DNA from 2 places in the Algivirga pacifica genome. Region 1 is predicted to be linked to the other one. Evidence: riboswitches for the same ligand, from Rfam matches in the RefSeq annotation. Region 1 holds a riboswitch; the other holds the start of a gene.

Region 1 (7,889 bases):
GAGCTACATACGCATCTTTTTGGAGAGTCCTTTGAAGGCGCACACGATGCCCTTGTAGATGTAGAAGCCTGTGCCCGATGCTTTTTTGAGCTAGTCAACCGACAAGTCATCAAACTGTAAATAATGAACAGTGAGCAATGAACAATGAACAGTTATCAATTAGTACTAGCTACTGGGCATGAGGTTTCGGTTTTCTTCTAACTTGCTTATTTGAAAACGTGGTAGGGACATGCCAATGGCGTGTCCGGGACGTTTGAGAATGCATAAAAATTAGTTTATGTCCAAAGTAGTTATCAAGTAGTGAAAGTTAGGAGAGTATAATAAGTTGGAATAATTTTGCTCACTGCTCACTGCTCACTGCTCACTGCTCACTGCTCACTGCTCACTGCTCACTGCTCACTGCTCACTGCTCACTGCTCACTGCTCACTGCTTTCGCAGAAAACGCCACAGGTTTGTCGTTAAACAACACTTTCGTCTTGGCCCAAGTAGTCTTGAACAATTCAGAGTGTCGGTAATGTTCCAAGGCGTCTTCGTTGGTCCAGTGGCTATAGGTCATGTAGATATGGGGGTCTTGCGGGTCTTGCATGAGCTCCAGGTGATGACATCCCTCAAAATTGCGAATCTTGGACTTCGCTTGCTGAAATATTTGTAGAAAGTCGGCGGCTTTGTCGGGGTGAAAACTCATGCGTACAATGCGTACTAGGACATCCTTTCTGTTGATAGTCGGTTGATCGTTGTTCATTCTAAAAAAAGTTTATCATCTTTGTGCTCATTTTGTACCCGATGCTGTTTCTAAGGGAAACAATGTGAGGTAAAATCGGGTTAGCTAAGATAGTTAAACAAAATTGGATTTATGGATACTAAGGAAAGAGAAATACGTATTAAGGTAGAGCTTGACGAGCAAAATATTCCAGAGAAGATTTTTTGGGCAGCACAGGATTCAGAGCAAGCGGGTTTTTCAGAGACCAGAGCATTCAACTTGTCACTTTGGGATCATATCAACAAAGAAACGTTGAGAATTGGCCTTTGGGGTAAAGAGATGGATGTGGATGAAATGAAATTCTTTGCCATTGATACGATCGGTGATCTTTCTCAGATGATTGCTACCGCAACAGGCGATGAGAAAATGGCCAAGGAGATGGTGATGTTGTGCAGAAAGTTGACAGAGCATGTGAAGGAAGAGCAGCTGAAGCGTAACAATAAGTAATATAAGAAGGGAGGGTGATTCTAGTAGTCGCTCTTCCTTTTTTCTTTCTTTATACTCCGTCTCTACTCAAAGAATTCAGGTTTTATCGGCTCCTATGGTTTGAGAAATGAGATAAACTCTCATCGATAAAATCGCTCTTCATCCCGCCACTTTACGAAACAGGGCAATTTTTTATTTGATCTATCAATCCATCACCAACCTCCATTTCCTATTCCTACCATCCGAGCGTGGACGCTCGGCGAAAGCGCTTTTAGGTCTTAGGCAGGAGCCTAAGACCAGTACAATGGTTAAAAATATTACACCCCCACCAATCTTTTACCTATTCCTTTTTACCTATTACCTCTAAAAGATGATTATGGACCTTGAACTCACCTGTCCCTCTTTTCGTTAGTCGCTAACGCCTTATACGGAAGCTCCCAGAGAAATCCAGATGGATAAAAAAATAATATGATTTTTTAAGGCGCAAAAGAGACTATTTTTCAATCGTTTAGGGAGGATATTAACAGCCGTGGAACAGTGGAACAATCCCTGTTGAGATTGAAACTAATTCTAATTATTTATATTTGCCGAAGATGGGTGTTGAGAAGGAGTAACCACTCTGCTCAATGAAAAGGGAAACAGGTGTGATTCCTGTACTGTACCCGCAGCTGTGAGCGCTGTTTTTAGAGCCAATCATTCTTTGCCACTGTTTGAAGAAACGGGAAGGCAGATAGGCTTTGCGCAAGTCAGAATACCTGCCTGTCAGTTCCAATAGTAGGAGAGTGTCCGGGAGATGATACAGCCTAACCATAGTACCTTTTTTATACATTGATAATCAAACAGACCGATGAGCTTACTTGAGCCACGTATTGCCTATAAGCCTTTTGAGTATCCTGAGGCACAGACGTATATTGATGCGATCCATCAGACATTTTGGATTCACTCTGAGGTGAATTTTGATGCGGATGTACAGCAGTTTAAAACGCAATTGACTGAGGGGGAGCGCACGATTATAGGAAACATTCTAAAGACTTTTGCGCAAACAGAGACGAATGTGCAGGATGATTTTTGGGGTATTTTGGGACAATTCATTCCTAAACCAGAGATCAAGGCAATGTGTATCACGTTTGCAGAGAACGAAGCACGTCACGCCTCGGCTTATGCGCGTTTGAATGAGCTGTTAGGTTTGGATAACTTTGAGGCTTTCCTGGAAGATAAGATTGCCATGGAGCGCTTGGAGTTATTACAAAAAATTGATGTAGATGCAGACGGAAAGGTGTCTACGGAGGACTTGCTAAGAAGTATTGCGATCTTCTCTTGCTTTACAGAAAATGTAAACCTGTTCTCTCAGTTTGCGATTATGCTATCCTTTAAGAAGTTCAAAAATGAACTGAAGGGAATCGGAAATATTATCAAGTGGAGTGCCAAGGATGAAAATGCACACGCACGCGCTGGAATCTGGTTGTATAATACCTTATTGAAAGAAAATCCAGAGATGAATACGCCAGAATTGAAAGAGCGTATTTATGAGGCAGCACACATCCTACATGATGTAGAGGTGAAGTTGCTGTCGGACATCTTCAAGGATGGAGAGTTGGAGTTTATGCCTTTGTCCCAATTGTTAAACTTCATGCGTGACCGTTTGAATCAGAGCTTGAAATTAATTGGTTTGAGCCCTGTATTTGAGGTAGACGAAGCGGAACGAAGCAAGATGGACTGGTTTGACGAAGAAGTGTTTGGGTTAGCGCATGATGATTTCTTTGCCGTAAGACCGGCAGAATATACGAAGAAGACGCAATCAGTTACAGCTGATGATTTATTCTAACAGAAAGTAATGTTCATGCTGTTTAATTGCAGTGGCGTTGCCATTGCGTTCATACCGCTACACGGCGTATGTTAGTTGAATCGTTGAACTTCAACTAAACATTATGAACGAGCGAAGCTCAATTAAACAATATGAACAAAAGCTATAAATACGAGTGATTCGAAAGAAAATAAAGCCAAATAGTATTGGAGGAAAGTAGGTTAAAACGCCCCTTTGCATATAACAGGGGTGTTTTGAGCTTCTTTCCTCTTCTTCCGTACTATACTTTTCTGATACAAATACCTTTATAAATTACGCTACAATAATATATGACAGTTTCAGTTCAGCAATCTATGGTGAAAGGAGTGGACTATCCGGAATGGATGACAGAGGAAGGATTACAAACCTTGAGCCGTGGGTATCTTTTACAAGGCGAAACCGTTCGTGACGCCATGTCAAGGATTGCTAGATCCGCAGCCCTAAGACTAGAGAAACCCGAATTCGAAAAACGTATTTTTGAGGCCATCTGGAATAACTTCCTATGTCCTGCATCTCCTATTTGGTCCAATATGGGGACTGAAAGAGGTCTTCCAATTAGTTGTTTTGGAAGTTACGTGCCAGATAGTATCGCTGGTATTGCTTCTTCTTTGGGAGAAGTGATGATGATGTCCAAGATGGGAGGAGGAACTTCCGTTAATATCTCAGATGTACGCCCTAGAGGGTCGGAGATTTTCAATAATGGTAAATCCAGCGGAGTTTACCCGTTCTTGGAGATGTTTGACAGTGTGATCAACGGTACCAACCAAGGAAGTACCAGACGTGGTATGATGGCTGCTTACCTTGATATAGAACATGGAGATATCGATGAGTTTCTTTCCATTAAAGATGTCGGAAAGTCCATTCAGAATATCTATATGGGTGTAACCGTGACGGACAGCTTTATCCAGAAGGTTAAAGATGGAGACCAACGATCTAGAGAAGTATGGGCTAAGGTGATCAAGTCCCGTATCGAGAAAGGCATTCCATATGTCATGTATATTGACAATGCGAATGAGCAACGACCACAGTGGTATAAGGATCAGGATATGAAGATTGGAGCTTCTAATCTATGTTCTGAGATCATGTTGCCATCCAATGAGGAGGAGTCTTTCGTATGTTGTCTTTCATCCCTGAACCTGGCACGTTATGAGGAGTGGAAAGATACAGATTTGGTAGAAACAGCTACTTTCTTCCTGGATGCTGTGATGGAGGAGTTTATCGAAAAGTCAGCGGATATTCCTCATATGGAGCGCCCACACAACTTTGCGAAAAACCACAGAGCACTTGGCTTGGGCGTATTGGGTTGGCATAGTTTCTTGCAGCAAAAAGGCATTCCTTTCTTGGGCTTGCAAGCAGATTCGTGGACACGTATCATTTTCAAGCAAATCAAGGAGCAGGCGGAAGCGGCATCGGAAAAGTTGGCGACGATTTATGGAGAGCCAAAAGTATTGAAAGGTACAGGAAGAAGAAATGCGACTTTATCCGCAGTAGCACCCACAACGAGTAATGCGATTATTGCAGGAGGATATAGTACAGGTATTGAGCCAATCGCCAGTAACTATTATATCATGGATTCTGCTAAAGGAACGTTTGTTCGTAAAAACAAACATCTGGAAGCCTTATTGGAAGAGAAAGGAGAGAATAAGCCAGAGGTATGGAAGCAGATTCTTTCTCAGGGAGGATCAGTTCAGGGACTACCTTTCTTAAGTGAAGAAGAGAAAGAGTTATTCCTTACTTTTAAGGAGATCAATCAAATGGGGTTGGTAAAGCAGGCGGGAATTCGTCAGCAGTTTATAGATCAAGGACAATCCTTGAATGTGAACTTCCCTCCATTTACACCTGTAAAAGAAATCAATGCCGTAATGCTGAAGGCACATGAGCTAGGAGTAAAGGCACTATACTATCAAAGAAGTGAGAGCGTTTTGAGAAACAATATGAATCTCACTGACGATGAGTGTATTTCTTGTGAAGGATAGAAAAAAAGAGCAGTGATCGACGATCGCTGCTCTTTTTTTATCTTAGACTCTTTTAAACTCCGGAATTTCCAACAAATCCAAAACACTATTTAGATTGACATAACTCTTATTGAGGTAATTACTAAGAACGATAAGAGTTGTTTGGTTTTTAGGATAATGGACGAATAAGGTCGCATACCCTCTCCACCATCCTCCGTGGAATACAACAGTAGATCCATCACTAATATGGTGTAGGCGGTAGCCAAATCCATAGTTACGATCTCTTTTTGTTTCAAGAATACTATCGTTAAAAGCCTCTTCTAATGTTTCCTTATTTAAGATTGTGTGGCTGTAGAGTGACATATCCCATTTGAACATGTCTTCCGTACAAGAGTATACACTCTTATCTCCTGTTACACTATCAATAAAATAAGGATTAAAGGTTTTTCTTCTTCCAGAATAGCCTGTTGTCATTTGATCGGCATGCTTTTGGATCTGTTCTTCATTCCAAACAAAAGTGTTTTGCATCTCTAATGGTTCAAAGAACTCTTTTTGCATAAAGTCACTAAAGGATATGCCGCTGATTTTTTCTACAATACAAGCCAACAAGAAGTAATTAGTATTGTTATAATAAAACTTCCCATCAGGTTGTCCATAAATGCTAGGTTTTTCCTCAAAGAAGAGTTTTAGCATTTCCTGATTGTTTACAGGGTTGTCCTTGTCTTTTATTTTTTCTTCTGCTAGGTATACATAGTTGGGTAGTCCAGAGCGGTGTGTCAACAAGTGCTTTACCGTAATCTCCTCACTATAAGGAAAACCAGGTAGCAGAGAGGTTACTTTGTCGGAGTATTTTAGCATGCCACGTTGCTTCAAAAGCATAATGGCGGCAGCTGTAAATTGTTTGGATACAGAAGCTAATTGGAAAATAGCATCTTTATCCATTTTCTCTCTTGAGCGAAAGTTTTTATATCCAAAAGCTTCTTGATAAAGAATGTCTCCTTTTTGAGCAACCAATACGGTTCCATTAAACCCTCTATGGGAGTGCATTCTTTGAAAGATGGAGTCAAGCTGATGCTCCTTGACAAGGAGCAATGAGTCCTCTGCTGTTGTATGAGAAGCTGAAGAATCGTATGGACCGTGATTAAAAGAGGTAGCTACTGCATGTTGTACAGCGTCATAGTAGTTACATCCTGTAGGAATAAAAGTTCCGGCGAATACCAGTAGCGTCGTTAAGAGATGGCGCATAGTTTAATTTTGTTCGTCAGTTAGCTGATTGATTTCTTTCCTTTGGAACAAAAGTAGGGCTATCTGTTTATTATACAATGGGAGCATTTGGAGACTTAAAGCCTCTTAACATTTTTTCAGTTCTATTAAAGCTTTTGAATCCTTTTAAATGGAATAGAAACTCTGTTATTTATAATATTTTAATACAAGTAATATCCTTTATTTATCATAGATTATAACTATTTTATTATGAGATTTTTATACTATGGCATTATTTTTATCAGCCTTATACAAGCGTGCCAACCAAAAAATGTACAATCGGAGTGGCCTCAACCTTTAGAAGTATTAAAAACTTCTGCAGGGCCTATAGCTGTCTATGATTATGAACATATAGAACCATTATTTCAGAGGAATAATGATACCACTTATGTTATCAATTTTTGGGCGACATGGTGTAAGCCTTGTGTAGAGGAACTCCCAGCATTTCAGCAATTGGATAAAGAATATAAGGGACGTAAAGTAAAGGTCCTTTTAGTGAGTTTAGACATGAAGGACGATAAGGTAGCAGAACGATTGGGGAAGTTTATCCAAAAGAAAGACTTGAAGTCCACAGTGGTATTTTTAGATGACCCTGATGCGAATAGCTGGATAACCAAGGTAGATCCCAACTGGTCTGGAGCGATTCCTGCTACGTTGATCTATAATGTAGAAAAGAGAAGATTTTTTGAGAAAAGTTTTGACTATGAGACCTTGTCTAAGGAGTTGGAAGAGGTGATGGGATTGGAGCAATAATCATATTAAGACAAACACGATAACCAATCCTAAAATTATATTTAATATTTATATAGCATAAAAGTCAACACCATGAAAAGAAGCTTATTTATACTAATGACCATTGTTGGAGTTTTATTTTATTCTTGTGCATCCAAACCTTCTGACCGTGAGGAAGAAAAGAAAGAAGTGCTGACCGCTGAGGTTAAGCCACAACAATCCGAAGGATATAGAGAAGGAGATGCAGCGATGGACTTTACATTGCCTAATATTGATGGACAGGAGTATTCATTGGAGAGCTTAGAGGATAACAAAGGAGTGATCTTGATTTTTACTTGTAACCACTGCCCTTATGCGAAAGCATATGAGGAGCGTATCATCGCTTTGGACAAGATGTATAAGGAAAAAGGATATCCTGTTGTCGCAATCAATCCCAATGACCCAGAAGTACAACCAGAAGACTCTTTCGAGAAAATGAAAGAAAGAGCAGCTGAAAAAGGATTTACATTCCCATACCTTTTGGATGAGAAACAAGAGGTTTACCCGGTATATGGAGCAACAAAAACACCCCATGTATTTGTATTAGAGAAAGTAGAGGAGGAGTATGTAGTTCGTTATGTTGGTGCTATAGATAATAACTACAGTAGTGCTGAGCAGGCGGATAAGCATTACGTACAGGATGCTGTTGATGCATTGTTAGCTGGAGAGGAGGTGCCAATGACGTTTACGAAAGCGATTGGTTGCTCTATTAAGGTAAAAGGTAAGTAAGGGCGACCCTTGTGGTCGCCCCCCAGATACAGGTCGTAGCGTCCACGCTACGACCTGCAGCGGGTTTGCACTACTCTTTTTACATGCGCTATCTCCTTAAGCTGACAGCATTGCCCTTGTGGCCGCCCCTCTCACTACAAA
Region 2 (7,889 bases), on a different contig from region 1:
AGAGTTTTTACAATCAGAGGGAATTACTTTTAAGGATTTTAAAGACCAATGTATTTTTGAAAGAGATGAAATCCTTAAGGATGACGGAGACCCTTATATGGTTTTTACTCCTTATAGTCGTAAGTGGAAGACTAAGTTGGAAGAGCAGGGAGGTTTTCCGACGTATCCTGTACAAGGAGAAGGAGGGAACTGGTTTCATACCTCTTCATTAGCGATTCCTTCTTTGGAAGATATGGGATTTGAAGCTTGTGAAGAACCGGACTTTCCGGCTAACTATATCTACAGAGATTTGATTGAAACCTATGATAAGACCAGGGATTACCCGGGGCAACACGGAACGACACATTTGGGGGTGCATCTTCGGTTTGGAACCATGAGTATTCGCTCCTTGGCAAGAGCAGCCAAGGAACTTAATGGGACGTTCCTGAATGAGTTGATCTGGAGAGATTTTTATATGATGATTCTGCACCACTTTCCTAAGGTGGTTAATGAGAATTTTAACTCAAAATATGATAAGATCCCCTGGAGAAATAACGAGGAGGAGTTTGAAAAATGGAAAGAAGGAAAAACGGGATACCCCATTGTGGATGCAGGTATGCGAGAGCTAAATACAACAGGGTATATGCATAATCGTGTCCGCATGATTACAGCTAGTTTTCTGACAAAGCATTTGTTGATCGATTGGCGATGGGGAGAGGCTTATTTTGCCAGTAAGCTATTGGATTATGATCTGTCAGCCAATAATGGGGGATGGCAATGGGCTGCCAGTACCGGAACAGATGCGCAACCTTACTTCCGTATTTTCAACCCCTATAGTCAAACGGATAAGTTTGATAAGGATAAGACTTATATTAAGAAATGGGTGCCTGAATTTGAAACAGAAGATTATCCTGAGCCAATGGTGGATCATAAGGAGGCCAGGGAACGTTGCTTAGCAGTGTTCAAGGATGTGTTAGGGTGAAGTCAAGGTTAGTGTTTAGAGGGAGTCTTTCGATAGAAGAAACCCGATAGCTGATTGATCTAGCAGTTATCGGGTTTTACTTTTTAAAGCTTTTCGATTTCTTCTTCTGACAGGCCCGTTAAAACGACAATGGTAGGTGTTGATAATCCCTGCGCTTTGGCTTTTAGGGCGATTTTAAGTTTTTCTTCTTTTTTACCTTCCTCACGACCTTCCTCTCTGGCTGTATCCAAGCTGTTTTTTAAGTCATTATACCGTTTTAAACTTTCCTCATACATAGCATATTCTTTGTTGTTAAGGTTAGCGATTTGGGCTTCTTTCAAAAACTTTTTAAGTGCCCTATCTACTAAGCCAACGGGCATTTCATACAATTGGTTTAAGTTTTTGAAGAGGTAAAGCCATTTTTCAAAATGAGTGTGACAATCTAGTGATGAGCGACCAATCACTAGTCGCTCATCACTAACTACTAAACTCCTTAAGAGCTTGTTTGGAATACTGATTCAGAAAGAAAATTCCTCTAATCACTGTTCAAATCAACTCATATTTTCATCAAATAGAACCACTATTATCACTGCGTGCGCCTTAAATCTGACTTGATTTGAACAGGTTATAGAAATTTTCTCTATCTAAATCAGTATTCCAAACAAGCTCTAAAAGACAAATCGGAAAGGTGCCACACCTACCACTTCTTCATCGGTCAATGTACCTGTCTCATCATATACTTTAATACTACCATTTCCTTGGAAGCCGGCTGCATCAGAAGTATAGATAAATGCTGTCATGGGATTTACACCAAACCCATAAATAGAAGGATCTGCAGCGATAATCGAACTAGTAGAATAGGTCTTTGCTTCTGTATCAAACGAATAGACTCCACCGTCATTCCCTAAAACATAAAGAGTGTTGCCACTCTCGTCAGTGCTAAGATGCCCCTCATAGTTGATGCCAGCTTCTAAAGCGTAAAAATCTGTAGCCGTCAGTTCATTTAAATCAATAGCTTGAAGACCTGTACTATTGGCACTATAACTCGATAGTGTACACCAAAGAGTTCCTTGGTTATCTGAAGAAAGGTGTTGCGGAGCAACCTCTAAAGGAATAGTTTTTATTACCTCTGCAGTAGCAGGGTCAATTACGGCGATTTCTTGTGTATTGCTTACGGCTACAAAGATCTGATCATCAATTGTAATAATTCCTTCAGGGCCACTACCTACTGGAATCTCATCTACTTTTTCAAATGTTCTTAAGTCAATTTTCGCAACGTATGAGTTTTGAAGGGAGAAGTCAGCTTCATATGGCCCCCAACAAGTCACATAAGCATAGTCGCCATGAATACTTGCATACCTTGGGTTAACAACATCTGTTGTTGGAGTATTTAATGATTTTAATGTGCTCGTATGTGCAAATTCTACTTTGTCTGGAGCGTAACACATAATTAGGGTCATCGTATCTTGAACCGTTACAGATTCAATACTTGCTGCTAGTTCTCTTCCATTGGCAGCACTGAAAACCTTGCTGTCTAATGTACCTGTGGACTCATCATATAGTGATAAGCTACCATTGGCTTGTCCAAATCCACCAGCATTGATCAGCAGTGTACCCTCTAAGGTTACTTCTGGAGCTGGGGAGTTATTATCATCATCACAGCTAGCGAAAAAAACAGCAAATGAAGTAATTAGGAGTAAAAGTTTGAAGTTTTTCATTGTTTGTTAATTTGTTTTTAAAACTAATTTTAGGATTGAATCTATCGTTTTGTAATTCGTTTGTTTAAAATTCATGTAGGCATATTTCACCCGCAAAAGGGAATCAATTTACCGTAGGCCCTCGCCTCAGGCGAGGGTTCACGGATCAATAGTATTGCCCTTGGCGTGCTCATTACATTAAAATATAAAATGAACATTCCCCATGAAGTTTCTACCAGGCATTGCCATATACTTTGTGTTGAAATAGGCAGTGTTTAATATATTGTTCACCTGAATGGAAGTGTGTATTTTCAGTTTATTCCATTCAAAAGACCTAGACAGTGTGCTGCTGAATAAGTTATAGTCGTCTAGTATATCCGTACGATCTGTCGTAGTACGTGTTCCAACATAATGTTGCTGTAAAGACAATCCATATTTTTTATAGGTAATGGATAAGTAACTACTCTGCTTATGCTTTGGCGTATAGTATAATTGTTCTCCTATAAATGCTTTTTGGGCTTCTATCCCTTCCTGTATCGTTGCCAAGGTAAAAGAGTAGTTCAGTCCAGCTTGAACAGAGAAGTCTGGCTGTATTGTTTTTTTCAATCCTAGTTGCAGTTCACTTCCCTTACTTTCTACTTCTTGTAGATTATGCGCTTTCCATAGGTTCCCTTCTAATGGATACCAGGCAATCCAGTTATAAACATAGTTGTAGAAGACCGTAGTAGATAAAGAGCTTTGCCATCCATTTCTATTCCATTGTAGCGTGAAGCCTGTTTCTGCACTATAACCGCTTTCCGCTTTGATGTCTGGATTGCCTTGCAAAGGCCAGTATCGTTCATTGAAAGTTGGGATACGGTAGTTCCTAGCGAGTTGTGCTCTCCACGACCATTGTATCTCAGGTGTTTGAAATGCCACCCAAGAAGCTCCCAAAGAAGGTGCAAAAGGTTGCCATTGTTGGTCAATAAGTGCTTGTCGTGCGTTGAATGCGACCTGTAGTCTAGGAGTAATCTCACCACGTATGGAAGTAAATAAGGCTGTGCGGTTTTCAGTCACTTCCTGACTCAGTGTTTCCTCTCCAATATTGTCAGAGTATAGGTATTGATAATGTATTCCTCCTTTGATGGATAGCCAATTATTCAGGTCAAAATCTGCTTGTATATTATTTTCGCTTCTGAGCGTGCTAGTAGGGTCTCCTTTATAGGAAGTATAGTCTCTAACAAAACCAGAAGATGCATGAAGTTGTCCCTTTTTGAATAGTTGTTTGTACTGAATAATTGTTCTCAAGAAGTTACTGTCCAAGGATTCATCCTTAAGCTCTTGTTGGTTGTTGCCCATCAAAGGCTGAATCTCCCGAAAGTGTTTCTGATGCCACAGGTGAGCAGAGATCTCTTGTGTACTGGAAATTTGATAGCTGATTTCTTGTAGTATTCCTTGATCCTGAAATCCAGCATTGTTTTGATATTCCTTTTCACCATATAGATTCATAAAGGGAAAATCATTATCGCTTCTTTTAAAATAGAGCTTTGTGCTGTTACTCCATTTTCCAAATTTTTGTTGGTACTTGAACCCTGTAAATAAATGGTTGTAACTTCCATAAGATGTATACAAGCCAATTTTTTGATTAATATCCTGGGATAATATTTTGTCGGAAGACAATACAATACTACCTCCAATAGATCCCGTGCCAAAATTGGCACTCCCTCCTCCGAATTGTACAGCAATATCTTCAATAAGGAATAGAGGGATCTGGTTGAAGTCCGATGCTCCCAGTGTGATAGAATTGATATTAATACCATTCCATAGTACAGCGGTATGGTTAGAATTACCTCCTCTCATGGAGATCGAAGAGAGCCCATTGTTCCCACTTTCTTTGAGATAAATCCCTGTGTGTTGTAGTAGATAGTCATTAAGGTTACTGTATCCTATCTTACTTTTCTGTAAGCTGTCTGATTGAAAAACGGAAGTACCTACATTGTACTTCTGTAAGGGAACGCCGTATACTTCTACAGTTCCCAACTCTAAGGTATCAAAGGAAGACTGCGCAAAGGCAGGGAGTCCTTTAACTATTAGTCCTATTAATAATATAAGGAGAGGGTATATTTTATCCATTCTTGAGTGTAGTCGTTGGAGGTGCAATAGGATTGTTTGCTTTAAAACTATAGTATATAGGGGGTGCTATTTATCAGTTAATAACTGATAAATAACAATCTCAAGCTTAATTACTGTAGCTCGTTAATGGAAGTTTCTGGTAGAAAACCATTGAATCATTTTCCAGTATCCCAGGGTGAAAGATCCTGATATAGTCTGCCAGTAATAGGTGAGGGGTAGTAACACTGTTTTCCCAGAATAGATTAACACCATTTGGAGCAATTTGCTTAATGGGAGCATAGACTTCCCCTGTCTTTATTACGGGGAAATTTTTAAATCGCTCATCTTTAAGGGTAAGTTCCTCAATAGAATGTACGAAACCGGCATCAAGCCATATATTTGCTTGAAGTGCTTTCGGATAGACCGTTTCTAGGCTTAAGGGTAAACTGCCTTCTCCCTTGGAGTCTGCCCACAAGTAATCACCTTTAGCTGCTTGGTATAAGTGAGCTTTAAAACTGTTTCCTGCAGGAATATGCCATACATCTTTAAAAGGTGCTCCTACAATAATTTTAGGATTAGGAGTGGAGTCATGGGATACTAATGCCGTATAGCGTTCCCATTCCCTTTTAAGGTAAGTATAATAGGTGATAGCCTCTTTTTCTTTTCCCACTAAGGTGCCTATAAGCTTGATCCATTCCGCTCTACCAAGTGCAGTAGTTTCTTGCCATTCTGCGACAGGAATTACTGAGACTTGCATGGGTTTTAGTGCGGGGTGCTCTTGATAGTTGCTGGCCTGCATTCCTATACTAAGAATAACTTCTGTGTGAGACTGAAGTATATTCTCATAGTTTAGTTGCCCATTCTGGCCAATTTCCAGAACGTTACCTTCTTGGGCTCGTTCTTGTACGGTGCTATTTCCTACATAATTAAGGTTAGAAACTCCAGAAATGGTCTTACTGCTGTTCAATGCTGCAAGCATTCCAATATGCGTACTGGAAAGTGCTGCAATATTTTTGACGGGAACCGAAATGCGAGAGAGGTGTTCGAATTGTTTTGGAGTCTTCACCTGTTTAGGAAGAAGAATATACTTCAACGTATCGTTTTCCTCGAAAGGATTGATAATATGTAGAATGGAATAACCTTCGTTAGAGGGGTATAGCTCAAATCCTTTAGCATCCTCTACGAGATTATGAGCAGGTAAGATGGAATGGTTAACTTTTCTGGAAGAAGAGTTACAAGAAGAAAAGGCTATTACAAGCCCCAAGAATAGACAGAGTAAGCCCACCCTTGTATAAAAAGGAGTGTTTTTCATAAAAGTTTCTTTTCACCCGAAAGACATAAATAAATTACAGAAACAAGGCAGGTATTCTGACTCCTTTTTTACATTGTTCCTTCCCGTTCCAACGAACAGTGGAATACTCAATAACCCACAAGGGAAAAAGTTACAGCAGCGGGGACTGTTCCGGATTCACACCGGATTCCCTGACCTATCTGCGCAGCAAAGCTACTATTAATTTTTAATTTTCAATTATTAATTTTCATTTTTCAATGAAATGATAGAAGTGGATGGTCTGTGTTATTAATTATCAATGATGAATTTTCAATTTTTAATAAAAAATGCGTAATGGATATTTTAGTTGAATTAATAGTAAGCTTTAACTTTCCTTATTCCTTGCATCAGGGTGACCACAAGAGATCCCCTTTATTAATCATTGAAAATTCTCACTTCCTCGGAATAGGGGAGTCGTGTGGATCAATCAATGGATAGTCCAATACTTTTTCCAGTTCGATCTCTAGTTCTGGTGTGATCAGGTGCTCCATAGCCTCAGCATCTTCGTGTACATGATCGGCAGGGAGCTTAAGGTATTTGGTGAGATAAACTTCCCATAATCTGTGGAGTCGGGTAATACGCTGTCCTTCATCCAGTCCCTTGCGGGTGAGGTAAATGTACTCTCCCTCTATTTTGATGCAGGCTTCTTTCTCTAGTTGCTTAAGTGCATTACGCTGACGTAATCGACCGTATTTTCGTTTTTTACGTAACTCACTTTTCAGGAAAGGATCCTCAAAGTTATTACGGACCTCTCCTAACTGGTAGAGGGCTTTTAATACATTTTCTTGTATGATTTTTTGGTTGATTTGTTGTTTTCCTTTTCGGGTTACCCAATAGCCTTTTTTACTTCCTATCAATACCGAGATTCCAGTGATCAGGGTAAGAAACATCACAATCCAGGGACCTGTTGGCATCTTCGGCATCGCATAAGAAACAAATGCTCCGCTGACACCTGAAACCATAGCAAATAGAGCTGCTAGCAATAGCATTATCTTTAGGTTGTTGGTCCAGTAGCGAGCTGCTGCTGCGGGTGTGATTAGGAGGGCAGACATCAAGACAACTCCTACAGCCTGTATGCCAATGGCTATGGCAATCACTGTTAATATAGCCATAACTCCCTCTAGTTTATTTACAGGGAGACCTATTAAAGCAGCATGTTGTCGATCAAAAATTGTAACAACAAAAGACTTGAATAAGATAGTAATGACCAAGAGTAAAAAAATAGAGAAAAGACTATAGGTAATAACATCCTCTTGCATCATAGCGGCCGCTTTGCCAAATAGGAATTTGTCCAGACCTGCTTGTGCGGCATTTCCTGAGCTTTGAATACGAGTAAGTAATAATACACCCAATCCATAGAATACTGACATGACCAAGGCTAGGGCCGTGTCAGGTTTAATTCGAGAATTAACCGTAATGAAGTCAATGATTTTCATGGAAAGTAAACCAATCAGAATAGCACCAGCCATAAGCCAAAAAGGATGTTTGCCCCCTGTCAGCATAAAAGCTAAACATATACCAGGCAGAATAGCATGGGATACTGCATCTCCAATCAAGGCTCTTTTGCGAAGAAAAGCAAAGCTTCCTACGATCGCTGTACTACTGCAAATTAGCAAAATGGCGATTACCACCCATCGTACATTGGGGTCTCTTAATAAGAAAAAATCCAGTACAAATTCACTCATAGCCTTTTCTATTGTTAATAGCTAAACTTAATTCCACTCATCACTCATCACTACTTATTCTTTTTCTCCCGTATCGGGTATTTCTTCCGCTTGATCAGGTCACCCATTTGCGATAGAATATTCAAACGACCGCCAAAAGCTTCATT

The links. A riboswitch is a leader RNA that binds a small molecule or an ion and turns the genes downstream of it on or off. The one in region 1 is predicted to bind cobalamin.
Region 2: another riboswitch for cobalamin. It lies ahead of ABD985_RS02455 (ABC transporter substrate-binding protein); the one in region 1 lies ahead of ABD985_RS02730 (ribonucleotide-diphosphate reductase subunit beta).

Annotation. Positions count from the first base shown of each region.
Region 1 covers NZ_BAABJX010000010.1:63,375-71,263, reverse strand. Annotated here, with positions in the region: gene ABD985_RS02745 (3'-5' exonuclease) at 1-120, shown strand, start outside; gene ABD985_RS02740 (putative quinol monooxygenase) at 411-743, opposite strand; gene gldC (gliding motility protein GldC) at 855-1,208, shown strand; cobalamin riboswitch at 1,766-1,964, shown strand; gene ABD985_RS02730 (ribonucleotide-diphosphate reductase subunit beta) at 2,035-3,012, shown strand; gene ABD985_RS02725 (ribonucleoside-diphosphate reductase subunit alpha) at 3,321-5,006, shown strand; gene ABD985_RS02720 (serine hydrolase domain-containing protein) at 5,049-6,230, opposite strand; gene ABD985_RS02715 (TlpA family protein disulfide reductase) at 6,459-7,001, shown strand; gene ABD985_RS02710 (thioredoxin family protein) at 7,074-7,748, shown strand.
Region 2 covers NZ_BAABJX010000009.1:83,300-91,188, forward strand. Annotated here, with positions in the region: gene ABD985_RS02435 (cryptochrome/photolyase family protein) at 1-961, shown strand, start outside; gene ABD985_RS02440 (PD-(D/E)XK nuclease family transposase) at 1,045-1,404, opposite strand; gene ABD985_RS02445 (YncE family protein) at 1,609-2,658, opposite strand; gene ABD985_RS02450 (TonB-dependent receptor plug domain-containing protein) at 2,836-4,749, opposite strand; gene ABD985_RS02455 (ABC transporter substrate-binding protein) at 4,856-6,040, opposite strand; cobalamin riboswitch at 6,070-6,247, opposite strand; gene ABD985_RS02460 (metal ABC transporter permease) at 6,451-7,743, opposite strand; gene ABD985_RS02465 (metal ABC transporter ATP-binding protein) at 7,794-7,889, opposite strand, start outside.